Regions from separate parts of the Amycolatopsis sp. NPDC098790 genome, predicted to be linked through region 1. Evidence: riboswitches for the same ligand, from Rfam matches in the RefSeq annotation. Region 1 holds a riboswitch; each other region holds the start of a gene.

Evidence for each region. A riboswitch is a leader RNA that binds a small molecule or an ion and turns the genes downstream of it on or off. The one in region 1 is predicted to bind S-adenosylmethionine.
Region 2: it holds a riboswitch for S-adenosylmethionine, as region 1 does, so the genes downstream of both, thrC (threonine synthase) here and ACIQWX_RS11545 (methionine ABC transporter ATP-binding protein) in region 1, are expected to answer to the same signal.
Region 3: it holds a riboswitch for S-adenosylmethionine, as region 1 does, so the genes downstream of both, ACIQWX_RS28365 (aminotransferase class V-fold PLP-dependent enzyme) here and ACIQWX_RS11545 (methionine ABC transporter ATP-binding protein) in region 1, are expected to answer to the same signal.

What each region holds. Positions count from the first base shown of each region.
Region 1 covers NZ_JBIWAI010000001.1:2,294,065-2,298,060, reverse strand. Annotated here, with positions in the region: gene ACIQWX_RS11550 (4-(cytidine 5'-diphospho)-2-C-methyl-D-erythritol kinase) at 1-696, opposite strand, end outside; gene ACIQWX_RS11545 (methionine ABC transporter ATP-binding protein) at 812-1,825, opposite strand; SAM riboswitch class I at 2,035-2,125, opposite strand; gene rsmA (16S rRNA (adenine(1518)-N(6)/adenine(1519)-N(6))-dimethyltransferase RsmA) at 2,263-3,099, opposite strand; gene ACIQWX_RS11535 (transglycosylase family protein) at 3,182-3,996, opposite strand, start outside.
Region 2 covers NZ_JBIWAI010000003.1:215,128-219,123, reverse strand. Annotated here, with positions in the region: gene ACIQWX_RS26470 (DMT family transporter) at 1-111, opposite strand, end outside; gene rpsT (30S ribosomal protein S20) at 439-699, shown strand; gene holA (DNA polymerase III subunit delta) at 758-1,732, opposite strand; SAM riboswitch class I at 1,869-2,002, shown strand; gene thrC (threonine synthase) at 2,016-3,281, shown strand; partial or broken gene ACIQWX_RS26450 (transposase) at 3,528-3,996, opposite strand, start outside.
Region 3 covers NZ_JBIWAI010000003.1:676,854-680,849, reverse strand. Annotated here, with positions in the region: gene ACIQWX_RS28375 (hypothetical protein) at 1-5, opposite strand, end outside; gene ACIQWX_RS28370 (hypothetical protein) at 5-613, opposite strand; gene ACIQWX_RS28365 (aminotransferase class V-fold PLP-dependent enzyme) at 630-2,066, opposite strand; SAM riboswitch class IV at 2,104-2,218, opposite strand; gene ACIQWX_RS28360 (M23 family metallopeptidase) at 2,301-2,882, opposite strand; gene ACIQWX_RS28355 (potassium/proton antiporter) at 3,205-3,996, opposite strand, start outside.

The DNA of each region.
Region 1 (3,996 bases):
CTGGAGGTCGTTGCCCAGCAGCAGCGCCAGCTGACGCGGGTCGCCCGAGGCCAGCGCCTCGACGACCGGGGTGTGCGAGCCGATCCGCGGCGGGTTGCCGTCCACGCGCAGCCGGTCGAGCTCGCCGAACACCTTCGGCGTCGACAGGCCCTGCTCGTCGAAGGCCAGCACCCAGTGGAAGGTGTGCCGCGACAGCACCGGGACGAGCCGTTCTCCGCGTCCGGTACCCAGCGCCGTGCCGCCGTAAAGCGCGAAGGGGACATCGCTGCCCAGGCCGGCGGCGATTTCCGCGAGCTCGTCGCGCGTGACGTCGAGGTTCCACAGGCTCGCCAGCCCGACGAGCGTCGCCGCCGCGTCGGCGCTGCCGCCCGCCATGCCGCCCGCGACCGGGATGCCCTTGCGCAGCACCACGCGGACCTTCGGGTCGCCGGTCCGCCCGGCGTGCGCGGACAGCGCTTCGACCGCGCGCCAGGCCAGGTTTTCGGGACCGGTCGGGACCGAGCCCTCGCCCTCGCCGTAGATCTCCAGGCCCGGCTCTTCGGTGACGGCGACGGTCACCTCGTCGGTCAGCGACAGGGCCTGGAACACGGTCACCAGCTCGTGGTAACCGTCTTCGCGCAGGTCGCCGACCGCCAGGTGCAGGTTGACCTTGGCCGGGACCCGGACGGTGACTGGAGGCGGAACTACGGCGAGCACCCGACCAGCCTACGTGCCCGCGAAAACGCCCCAATGTGGCCTTCGGTGCGTCTGACGCACCGAAGGGCCCCTTGGGTGCGTCAGACGCAACCAAGGCCACATTGGGGCGCTTGGATCAGGCGGCCGCGACGCCCTGCGGGCCGCGCGCGGTGTGCGTCACGTGGCCGCCGCGCTCGGCGACCCACGCCAGCGCCGCGTCGGCGCGCTCGCCGCGGACGCCCAGGCGGAAGCGGCCGACCGGGGTGTCGCCGATGCGGGTCAGGCCGCCGCCGATGGTGGCGAACTCGACGTCGAAGCGGCCCGCGGCCTCGGGCAGCAGCGCGCCGACCGACGCGAAGCCGACCAGCACGACGTCGACCGAGCGGTCGTAGCGCGACGACTGCGCGCGGGTGGTCTCGATGGCCGGCAGCAGCGCCTGCGCGGTGCGGCTCGCCGGGTTCGAGATCAGGTCGAGCACCGTGCCGCGCTCGATGACCGTGCCGTCTTCGAGCACCGCGACGTCGTCGCAGACCCGGCGGACCACGCCGGCGTCCGGCGTAGTGATCACGACGGTCGTGCCCAGCTCGGCGCGGGCGCGGTCGAGGACGGTGAGGACCGAGCCGGCCTCCTCCGGGTCGACGCCGGCCGTCGGGTCGTCGGCCAGGAGCACGGCCGGCGCCGCCGCGAGGGCCTTCGCGACCGCGACGCGGCGGAGCTGACCCTCCGACAGCTCGCCGGGACGCTGCGTCGCGCGCTGCGTCAGGCCGACGAGGTCGAGCAGCGAGCCGACGCGGCTGCGGCGCTGCGGGCCGTCGATGCCGAGCTGCTCGAGCGGGGAGGCGATGTTGCCGGCGATCGTGCGCTCGGCGATCAGCTCCGGCTTCGTCGAGACGACGCCCAGCTGACGGCGGATTTCCCGGAGGCGGCGGCCGTCGAGGGTGCCGGTGTTCAGGCCGTCGAGGCGGACGACGCCGCGGTCGGGCCGCTCCTGCAGCGCGATGCAGCGGGCCAGGACGGACTTGCCCGAACCGGCGGGGCCGACCACGCCGAAGAGCGAGCCGGCCTGGACGTCGACACTCACGTCCCGCAGGGCGACGACCGAATTTCCGTTGGTGGCAAAGGTTTTGGACAGGTTTTCGACGGTGATCACGAAGGCTCCAGAAAACGGGGCGCGCTCACTCGGAGGCGCCCGGCCGCAAGCAGAGTCCGTCCTAACTGGACGGTGCGTGAAGAAGAGGTGGACCGGCTACGACAAGCTCAGTGGGAGCGTCGACATGCGGTCACGGAGCGGCGGCCTTCGTCGACAACGCGACGCCTGGTCAGGAGCAGGGGGCGGGCTACCCTCTTCATCGGAAACGGCCTCCATCGGTCCTGGCGGTAGCACCTGCCCTGCGGAGGGTGGTTGCTGCGACTTCGGCGAGCCAGGTCTCTCAGTCGCTCGGGATGGACGTACTGAGTAAAACCGATCCCGAGGAGCGAACGCAAGCCCGTTGGCCCAGATCACACGAGTGGCGGTGTCCGAATCGCGAGATCACGCGGCAAGAGGCGTATTTTCACCCGGCGGCGTTGACTTCCACTGTGGACCTGCTAACGGACGGCGGCGATCCGGGCGAAGTCGTGCACGTCCAGCTGCTCGCCGCGGGTCTTCGGGTCGATCCCGGCGGCCGTGAGCAGTTCCCCGGCCCGCTCGGCGGAGCCCGCCCAGCCGGCGAGCGCGGCGCGGAGGGTCTTCCTGCGCTGTGAGAAGGCGGCGTCGACGAGGCCGAAGAGCCGATCGCGGTCGTCCGACGCCGGAGCGTCACCGCGTTCGAAGGCGACGAGCGCCGAATCGACGTTGGGCACCGGCCAGAACACCGACCGCGGCACGGGGGCGACCTTGCGCGCCGGGCCGTACCACGCGAGCTTGACGCTGGGGACGCCGTAGATCCGGCTGCCGGGGCCGGCGGCCATCCGGTCGGCGACCTCGGTCTGGACCATCACGAGGCCGGTGCGCAGGGAGGGCACCTCGGCGAGCAGGTGCAGCACGACGGGGACGGCGACGTTGTAGGGCAGGTTGGCGACGAGCGCGGTCGGCTCGCCGAGCTGCTCGCGCGTGACGCGCAGGGCATCGGCCCCGACGACGGTCAGCCGGTCCGCGGCTTCGGGGCCGCGTTCGGCGACGGTCTTGGGCAGCCGTTCGGCGAGCTTGGGATCGATCTCGACGGCGACGACGTGCGCACCGGTGGCCAGCAGCCCGAGGGTGAGCGAACCGAGCCCGGGCCCGACCTCGAGGACGACGTCGCCTTCGGTGACGTTCGCCAGCTCGACGATCCGCCGGACGGTGTTGGGATCGTGCACGAAGTTCTGCCCGAGCTTCTTGGTCGGCCGCACGTCGAGCTCGGCCGCCAGCCCGCGGATCTCGGCAGGTCCCAGCAGTTCAACCACCGGCAGAGCTTACCGATGAGGTCCCTCGCGCACGCGAAACGGCCCCCGTCCACGAAGGACGGGGGCCGTTCCGAAGCGAAACTCAGGCCTTCTTGCCGCAGACCGGCCAGGCGCTGTAGCCGCCGCGAGCGTCGCGGACCTTCTCCGCCACCGCGATCTGCTGCTCACGCGACGCCTGGTTCGGCAGGTTCGCGTACTGGTCGCCGCCGTAGGCGTCCCACGTGCGCTTGTCGAACTGGAGGCCGCCGTAGTAGCCGTTGCCCGTGTTGATGGCCCAGTTGCCGCCCGACTCGCACTGCGCGATGCGGTCCCACGCCGACCCGTCGCCGATCGCCGGCGTCGGGGCCTGCTTGGTGCCGACGTGGACGATCTTCGGCTTCGGCTGGGTGATGACCTTCTCGGAGATGCTCTCCCGGCCGACCTCTTTGCCGTTCTTCTGCGTGACCTTGTAGGTCACTTCCTTCTCACCCGGCGTGCCGGGGTCCTCGACCGAGGTCTTGCCCTTGGCGAGGTCCGGGTCGTCGACGCGCTGCTCGGGCGGGTCGATGGCTTCCTTCTGAACGACCGTCGAGACGCCGGTGCGGCTGATGTGCACCTCGGCGCCGTCGGTCAGCTTGACGTCCAGGCCGCCCTCGGCCTGGTCCTCCGGGCCCAGGGTGAGCTTGTACTCGCCCAGGAACTCCTGCGTCGTGACCGCGGTCGTCTTCACCTGCTTCGGCGCGTTTCCGCCGTCGTATAGGGTGATGTTCTTCATCGTCTTGATCTCGACGGTCGCGCCCTGGAGGGGCAGCTCGCCGTCCTTCGGCATCGACATCCACGTGCCGGGCTTGTCCATCGCGGTCATGCCGAGCTGGGACAGCGCGTCGCCGAGGTGGGTCGCGCGGACCCAGGAGGTGT
Region 2 (3,996 bases), on a different contig from region 1:
GTAGAGCCAGACGAACTGCGTGCCACCGGAGGAAATCCGCTTGGCCGCCAGGTTCCAGGCGGCGTGCACGACGGCGGCGACGAGGACGAGGGACAAGGCGGTGGCGTTCACGGGACCCCTTCGGGTTTTCGCGCGCGCGAAAACCGGGTCCTCCAGGCTTTTGCCCCGTCAGATGAACGACCGGCCGTCCGGGCCCGCCGATGGTGCCGCTCGGACCAGGCCCACCGGTCCTGGTTGTGTCGGGCTGGGTACGCGGACCGGCGACGGAACCCTAGGCACTGCCGTCGCCCACCGTACTCCCGGTGCCGGGCGCCCGTGGCCCGGCTGTTAAAGTGGTCGCTCGCTGCCCGTGCGGCATTCCGTCATGGAGGAAACCCGCTTTTCGCGGGGCCACTTCAGCGCGGCGGCGATCTCACCGAGTGAAACAGGAGTTGCCCTATGGCCAACATCAAGTCGCAGATCAAGCGCATCACGACGAACGAGAAGGCGCGTCAGCGCAACCAGGCGATCCGGTCCTCGGTGAAGACCGCGATCCGCAAGGTCCGCGAAGCCGCCGAGGCCGGCGACAAGGCCAAGGCCGTCGAGCTGCAGCGCGACGCCGCCCAGAAGCTGGACAAGGCCGTCTCGAAGGGCGTCATCCACGCCAACCAGGCCGCCAACAAGAAGTCGGCGCTCGCCAAGCGCGTCAACGCGCTCTGAGCTGGTTGATTTCTGGGAAGGCCCCGGCTTCGGCCGGGGCTTTTCTCGTGCCCGGGGTTCAGCCCTTGGCGGCCGCGACCTCCAGGACCGCGCGCTCCAGCGCGTAGCCCGGGTCGGCCGCCACGCCCTTGACCTCGGCGTTCAGGCGCGCGACGACGCGCATCGCCGTGGCCAGGCCGTCCTGGTTCCAGCCCCGCGACTGGCCCTGGGCCTTGCGGATCTTCCACGGCGGCATGCCCAGTTCACCGGCCATCTGGTTCGGGTTGCCGCGGCCCGCGCCCGAGACGCGGGCGATCGTGCGGACCGCGTCGGCCAGGGCGTCGGCCACCAGGACGTGCGGGACGCCCAGCTGCATCGCCCAGCGCAGCGACTCCAGCGCCGCCGACCGGTCGCCGCTCACCGCCTTCTCCGCCACCGCGAAGCCCGTCACGTCGGCGCGGCCACGGTGGTACTGGCGGACCGCGTCGGCGTCGACCGTGCCGCCCGTGTCGGCCACCAGCTGGCTCGCCGCCGAGGAGAGTTCACGCAGGTCGGAGCCCACCGCGTCGATCAGCGCGGCCACCCCGGCCGGGTCGATCTTGCCGCCCGCCCGGCGGATCTCGTGCCGCACGAACTGCTCGCGCTCGGCCGGCTTGGTCAGTTTCGGGCACTCCGTGACCTCGGCGCCGGCCTTCTTCAGCGCCGCGGGGAGCGACTTGCCCGCCTTGCTGCGGCCACCGCCGTTGTGCACGACGACCAGCACGACGCCGTCCGCGGGGTCCTTCAGGTACGACGCCACGGCGTCGGCCAGCTCCTGCGAGATGTCCTGCGCCGACTCCAGGACGATCACGCGACCCTCGCTGAACAGCGACGGGCTGACGAGTTCGGCCAGCTCGGGGGCTGTGAGATCCGACACCCGGACCCGGGTCAGCTCGGCCGTGGCGTCGATCGCGCGCGCCGCGGCGAGGGTCTCGCGGACGGCCCGTTCGATCAGCAGTTCTTCCTCGCCCAGCACCAGCTGCAGCGGGGCGGGGGCGGTGGCTTGCGCGGTCACCCGAGGATCCTCTCACTTGCGGTGTCGTGCGCCCGCTCCGGTGATGTCGGACGGCCACCGTGGCACGGCGTGACCGCCATGTCGTACGGTGTCCACGAGGCGGCGCGCTGACTCGCGCGCCCCGACAACCGAATACCGCTCATCCAGAGGGGCAGAGGGAACGGCCCGACGAAGCCCCGGCAACCGGCGTACAGCCCGTCATCCCGCGATCGCGGGGTAGCTGACGACCACGGTGCCAATTCCGGCCCGCTTCGGCGGGGCAGATGAGGAAAGGAACCTCGCGATGACCGCAACCCTCGGCACGACCTCCACCACCAAGACCCCGGACCTCGGACCGGCCGTCGAACTGGTGTCGAAGGAAGAGGGCCACCGGCAGCCGCTCGCCCCCGAGTTCGTCTCCGCCGAAGACTTCTCGCCGCTCGAGGTCGCCTACGACTTCGGCCGCGTCCGCCGCGAAGACATCGAGGCCGGCCCCAAGAACATCTGGCGCTACAAGAAGCTCCTCCCGGTTCCGTCCAACGTCGAAGAGATCCCGAACACCGAGCCCGGCGCGACCCGGCTGATCCGCGCCGACCGCCTGGCCAAAGAACTCGGCCTCAAGCGCGTGTGGGTCAAGGACGACACCGGCAACCCGACGCACTCGTTCAAGGACCGCGTCGTCGCCGTCGCGCTGGCCGCGGCCCGCGAGTTCGGCTTCGAGGTGCTCGCGTGTCCGTCGACCGGCAACCTGGCCAACGCGACGGCCGCCGCCGCGGCCCGCGCCGGCTGGCGGTCGGTCGTGCTGATCCCGAAGACCCTCGAGCGCGCCAAGATCCTCACCACCGCGGTGTACGACGGCGACCTGATCGCCGTCGACGGCAACTACGACGACGTCAACCGCCTCGCCACCGAGCTGGCCGGTGAGCACCCGAAGTGGGCGTTCGTGAACGTGAACGTCCGGCCGTACTACTCGGAGGGCTCGAAGACGCTGGCCTTCGAGGTCGCCGAGCAGCTCGGCTGGCGCATCCCGCCGCAGATCGTCGTGCCGATCGCCTCCGGTTCCCAGTTGACGAAGGTGGACAAGGGTTTCCGCGAGCTGGGACAGCTCGGGCTCGTGGACGCCAGCCCGTACAAGGTGTTCGGCGCGCAGGCGACCGGCTGCTCGCCGGTGTCGGCCGCGTTCCGCGCCGGCCAGGACGTGGTCCAGCCGGTGAAGCCGGACACGATCGCCAAGTCGCTGGCGATCGGCAACCCGGCCGACGGCCCGTACGTGCTCGACATCGTCAACCGCACCGGCGGCGCGATCGAGGACGTCACCGACGAAGAGGTCGTCGAAGGCATCCGCCTGCTGGCCCGCACCGAGGGCATCTTCACCGAGACGGCCGGCGGGGTCACCGTGGCCACGGCGAAGAAGCTCGTCGAGACGGGCAAGCTCGACCCGGACGCCGAGACGGTCCTCCTGATCACCGGCGACGGCCTCAAGACCCTCGACGCGGTCGAGAACCACCTCGGCCCCAAGGCGATCGTGCCGCCGTCAGCCGCCGCGGTGAACGAGGCGCTCGGCTACTGACGTCCGACGACGCTCGGGGCGGGCCGTGCGGCTCGCCCCGAGTCCGGTCACCGGCAACGGGCTCGACCGGCGCTGGGGCGCTGGGCGCTGGGGCGCTGGGGCGCTGGGGCGCTGGGGCGCTGGGGCGATCGTGTAGGACGTCGGCGGCCACGCGACTTCTGCCCGGCTACCGACCGCGCTTGGCCCGCCTACAGCGGCGAGCCAAGCGGTCGCCGCGCTCCGGAGACGGACCTGACTTGGCTCAAATTAGTGCGCACCGCGGTCGTGGATGCGGGTGAGGGCATCGCGGAGGTCGTCGGGTAGCGGGTCGACTGCGGTGAGGGTGTGCTCGCCGGCCTGGATGTTGATGGTGCGGTAGCGGCTTGTGGTGGTAGATCGGCCGCGCACGTAGGTCGTGTTTAGACATTCGAAACGACTTCTCGATGTGGAACAGTCGGTGGTAGGCGTCGATCACGAACTCGGCGGTGAGGTCCGGGAGGTTGGTGACGTAGCCTTTGAGGCCGGCAAGGGCGCGTGCCTTGGCTTCCAGGGTCCGGTTGACGCTCTTGGTGGCGCCGGTGAGCTGGATGAACCGGTTGCGTTTGACCGCGGTCTTGCCGGCGACGGCCTGCTCGGCCTTGGCGACCTGTTCCGCAGAGATCATGCCAGCGTCGGCCACGACCGTGACATCAGCCAGCTGGTGGGCATCCATGAACGCACGGATGGTCGGCAGCAT
Region 3 (3,996 bases), on a different contig from region 1:
CCCATCACCGCAGGGTATCGGGTGCCCGGCGCAGCAGGACCGCGAACGCCGCGGCGAGCAGGACGACCGCCGACAGCAGCACGCCCACCAGGTCCGCCGAGAGCACCACCGCGATGACCGCGAACCCCGCCGCGGTGAGCAGGACGAGCTTGCTGCGCTCGTACGCGGCGAGCACCAGCAGGCCGAGGGTGGCCAGCAGCGGTCCGCGCAGCCCGTCGCCGAGCCGGAACTGCCACGACCCGACCAGGTCGAGCAGCGGGACGGCGACGAGCGCGCCGGCCGTGCCGAGGACGAACCACCCGGTCCGGACCGGCCGGGCGGCGACCGCGTACCAGATCGCCGTGCCGAGCAGCACCACGCCGAGCGTGACGAGCCAGACCGGGCCGGTCGGCAGGCCGGCGCCCGGCGCGTAAAAGGGGTCCGGCGTCAGGAACTGCCCGCGGCCGATGTCGGCGGTCGCGTGCAGGTTCTCCTGGCTCATCGGGAGCGAGACGATGTTGACGAACTGGCCCTCGGCCGGACTCCGCCGGGCGAGCAGCTGCACCGCCGCCATGCCGATCTGCGCCAGCCCGAGCAGTGCCAGCGGGAACCAGAAACGCTGCCCTCTCCCCATCGCACCAGGCTAGTGCTCAGCAGAACGGCGGCAGCTCCCGCGGGTCGCCGACCGGAGCCCAGCGGCCGTCCACCTTCGCGTACTCCCAGCGGGCGCCGCGCGCGACGATCTGGCGCAGTGCCCGGACCACGCGGTCGACGTGCTCCTCCGTGCTGCCCAGGCCGAGGCTGACGCGGATCGCCTGCTGCCCGTCGCCGCCGGTGACGCCGATGAGGCGCTTGGCCGCGACGTGGGCGCAGAAGGCGCCGTCGCGGACGCCGATGCCGTACTCGGCCGACAGCACCGCGGCGACCCAGCCCGGGTCGAAGCCGTCGACGACGAAGCTGACCGTGCCGACCCGGTCGACCGGCGCGTCGAACAGCCGCAGCTCGGCGCAGCCCGGGATGCCTTCGAGTCCCTTGCGCAGCCGGGTGAGCAGGGCCTGCTCGTGGTCTTCGACCGCGGCCCAGTTCTCGGCGAGGGTCTCGCACGCGACGCCGAGCGCGTACACGCCGACGGTGTTGGGCGAGCCGGCTTCGTGGCGCTCGGGCCCGGTGTTCCAGACGACGGCGTCCTCGGTGACGAGCTTGGTCGCGCCACCGCCGGCGAGGTACGGCCGGGCGGCGCGCAGCCAGTCGGCGCGGCCGATCAGCGCACCGGCACCGAAGGGCGCGTAGAGCTTGTGGCCGGACAGCGCGACGTAGTCGACGTCCAGTTCCTTGATCGAGATCCGGCGGTGCGGGGCGAGCTGGGCGGCGTCGAGCGCGATGCGGGCGCCGTGCTTCCGCGCCACAGCGGCGATTTCGGCGACCGGGAGCAGCTCACCGGTCACGTTGGACGCTCCGGTGACGACGACCAATCGCGGCCCCTGCGGGGAATCCGCGAGCGCTTCGTCCACAGCGGACACTGCCGCGAGCCGGGTGCGCGGGGTCGGGATCCGCCGGACGTTCGGGCCCTGCCACGGCAGCAGCGCGGCGTGGTGCTCGGTGTCGAAGACGATCACCGTGGTGTGCCGGGGCAGGCTGCGGGCGAGCAGGTTGAAGGAGTCGGTGGTGTTGCGGGTGAAGACGACGGTGTCGGTGCGGCGCGCGCCGACGAAGCGGCGGAGGACGTCGCGGGTGCGCTCGTAGAGCTTGGTGGAGACCTGCGACGCGAAGCCGGCGCCGCGGTGGACGCTGGCGTACCAGGGCAGGAACTCGTCGACCTTGGCGCGGACGGCGTCGAGACAGGGGGCGCTCGCGGCGTGGTCGAGGTTGGCGTAGCCGATGGTCTCGCCGGTGACGAGCGGGACGCGCAGGGCGGCGCCGGCGACGGTCGGGATGGCTTGCTTGACAAGGGTTTCCGCGATAGGGGCGGCCGGTTCGGCGGCGAGGGCGACGGGCGCGGTTCCGGCGGCGGCGCGGGCGGCCGGGGCGAGCGTGCCGGCGTCGGCCAGAGCGGTGGTGGTGCTGGTGCGGTCGATGGCGAGAGTCATCGGTGCCTCCTCGGCGGTCCGGGGGACCCCGGCGAGGGGCCCGCGCTTGCCCGTCGCACGGCGCGACCGGCCCGGTCTTCACCCGGGGCACCCCACCGCGGTAGGAGGGTTGCCGGCCAGCAAGCCGGGGCTTCGCGCTGGCACTCATGACCTGAGCCCGAAGGTAACCGAGAACGCGCCCGGCGGCCAACCCCCGCCTCACATTCTGAGACGCCGCTCACACACCGTGAGGTCTCAGAGCTTCGCGCGAAACCGCCCCGGGAGCTGCGTCACGGCGTTGTCCGCGAGGTGCGTAGCCGTGCCCGCGTACTGCTCGGCTCCCGCGGTGAAGCGCCAGCCGCCGATGGTCTTGCCGTCGACGGGTTCGGCGGCCCCGCTCACGGTCCAGAGGGTGAAGTGCACGTGGGCGCCGGTGCTGCTGCCGCCGCACGGGAGCGCGTTGCCGGTCGACCCGAGGACGGTCCCGGCTTCGACGTGCTCACCGTCGGTGACCGCGATGCCCTCCAGGTGGTAGTAGCCGGTCCGCCAGCCGCCGGCGTGGTCGACGGTGACCCAGTCGCCGCCGGGGCAGTGCTGCAGGTGAACGGTCCCCGCCAGCGGCGCGCGGACGGTCCGGTCGGCCGGGCTGAAGTCGATGGCGTTCTTGACGCCGGTGCCGCCGTCGTCGGAGTGGATGCCGGCCGAGTAGACCTGCTGGCCGGCCTCGAACGGCAGGGCGAGCACCGGGAACGGAGCCACGTCGGCGGTCGAGGCCGGCGCGCCGAGCAGGCCGAGGACCGCGGCCATTCCCAGGGCGAGCGCGGTCCTGCGAAGCATTGTCACTGTGCGTACCCCTTTGGCCTGACGCTCACCCATTCGAACTAACCCGATAGGGGCGCAGAGTAGGCCAAAAGGGGGATCATGGGGAAGATTGCGGACGCGGAAGATCACCCTCGCGGGAAAAGATCACCAGGTGGGTGCGGCAAGCGGACAAGCATCGGACAACGCGCAGCCCAAGGCGGTGCGCAGGAGTCGGCGGGTCGTACGCCCGGCGGGAAGTTAGCGGGCTCGGCCAGGCAACTCGCGGCAGTCGCGGACAGCTCGCGCGCCGGCGAACGAATCGGTCGGCCGATGCGCGCCTGCCCGGCCACGAACGGGGTTACCGGCCCGACTCGCCCCGCCAGCGGGCCAGCCGGCCCGCCCGGTCCACCGCTCGCAACCGGCGCTCGACCGCGTCGCGGACCGCGGCCGTCGTCACCACCAGCAGCTGGTCGTGCTCCTGCAGCCGGCTCGTCTTCTGCGGCGTGAAACCCGCGCCCTCGCGGACGACCAGGCTCACCGTCGCGCCCGTCGGCAGCCGCAGCTCCGACAAGTACACGCCGTGCAGCTTCGAGCCCGGCTGGATGCGGACCTGCAGCAGCTCGGCGCCCAGCTCGTCCAGCGGCGCCGAGTCGACCTCGACCTCGTGCGCCTCGGACTTCTTCGCCAGCCCGAGCTTGCGGCCGAGCGGCCCGAGCGTCGCGCCCTGGACCAGCGTCAGCACGATGACCAGCACGAACACCGCGTCGACGAGCCGTTGCGCGCCCGGCAGCCCCTGCGACAGCGGGATCATCGCCAGCACGATCGGGACCGCGCCGCGCAGGCCGGCCCACGACAGGAACGCCTGCTCTCGCCACGGCAGGCGGAACGGCAGCACCGACAGCACCACCGAGATCGGCCGGGCCAGCAGCAGCACCACGGCGCCGGCGACCAGGCCCGGCACCACCGTTTCGAACAGCCGGCTCGGCGACGCGAACAGCCCGAGCAGCACGAACAGCCCGATCTGCGCCAGCCAGCCGAGCCCCTCGGCGAACGACAGCGTGTCCGACCGGTGCGGCAGCCGCGAATTGCCCAGCACCAGCGCGGCGACGTACGTCGCGAGCAGCCCGGACGCGTGCGCCAGCTGCCCGGA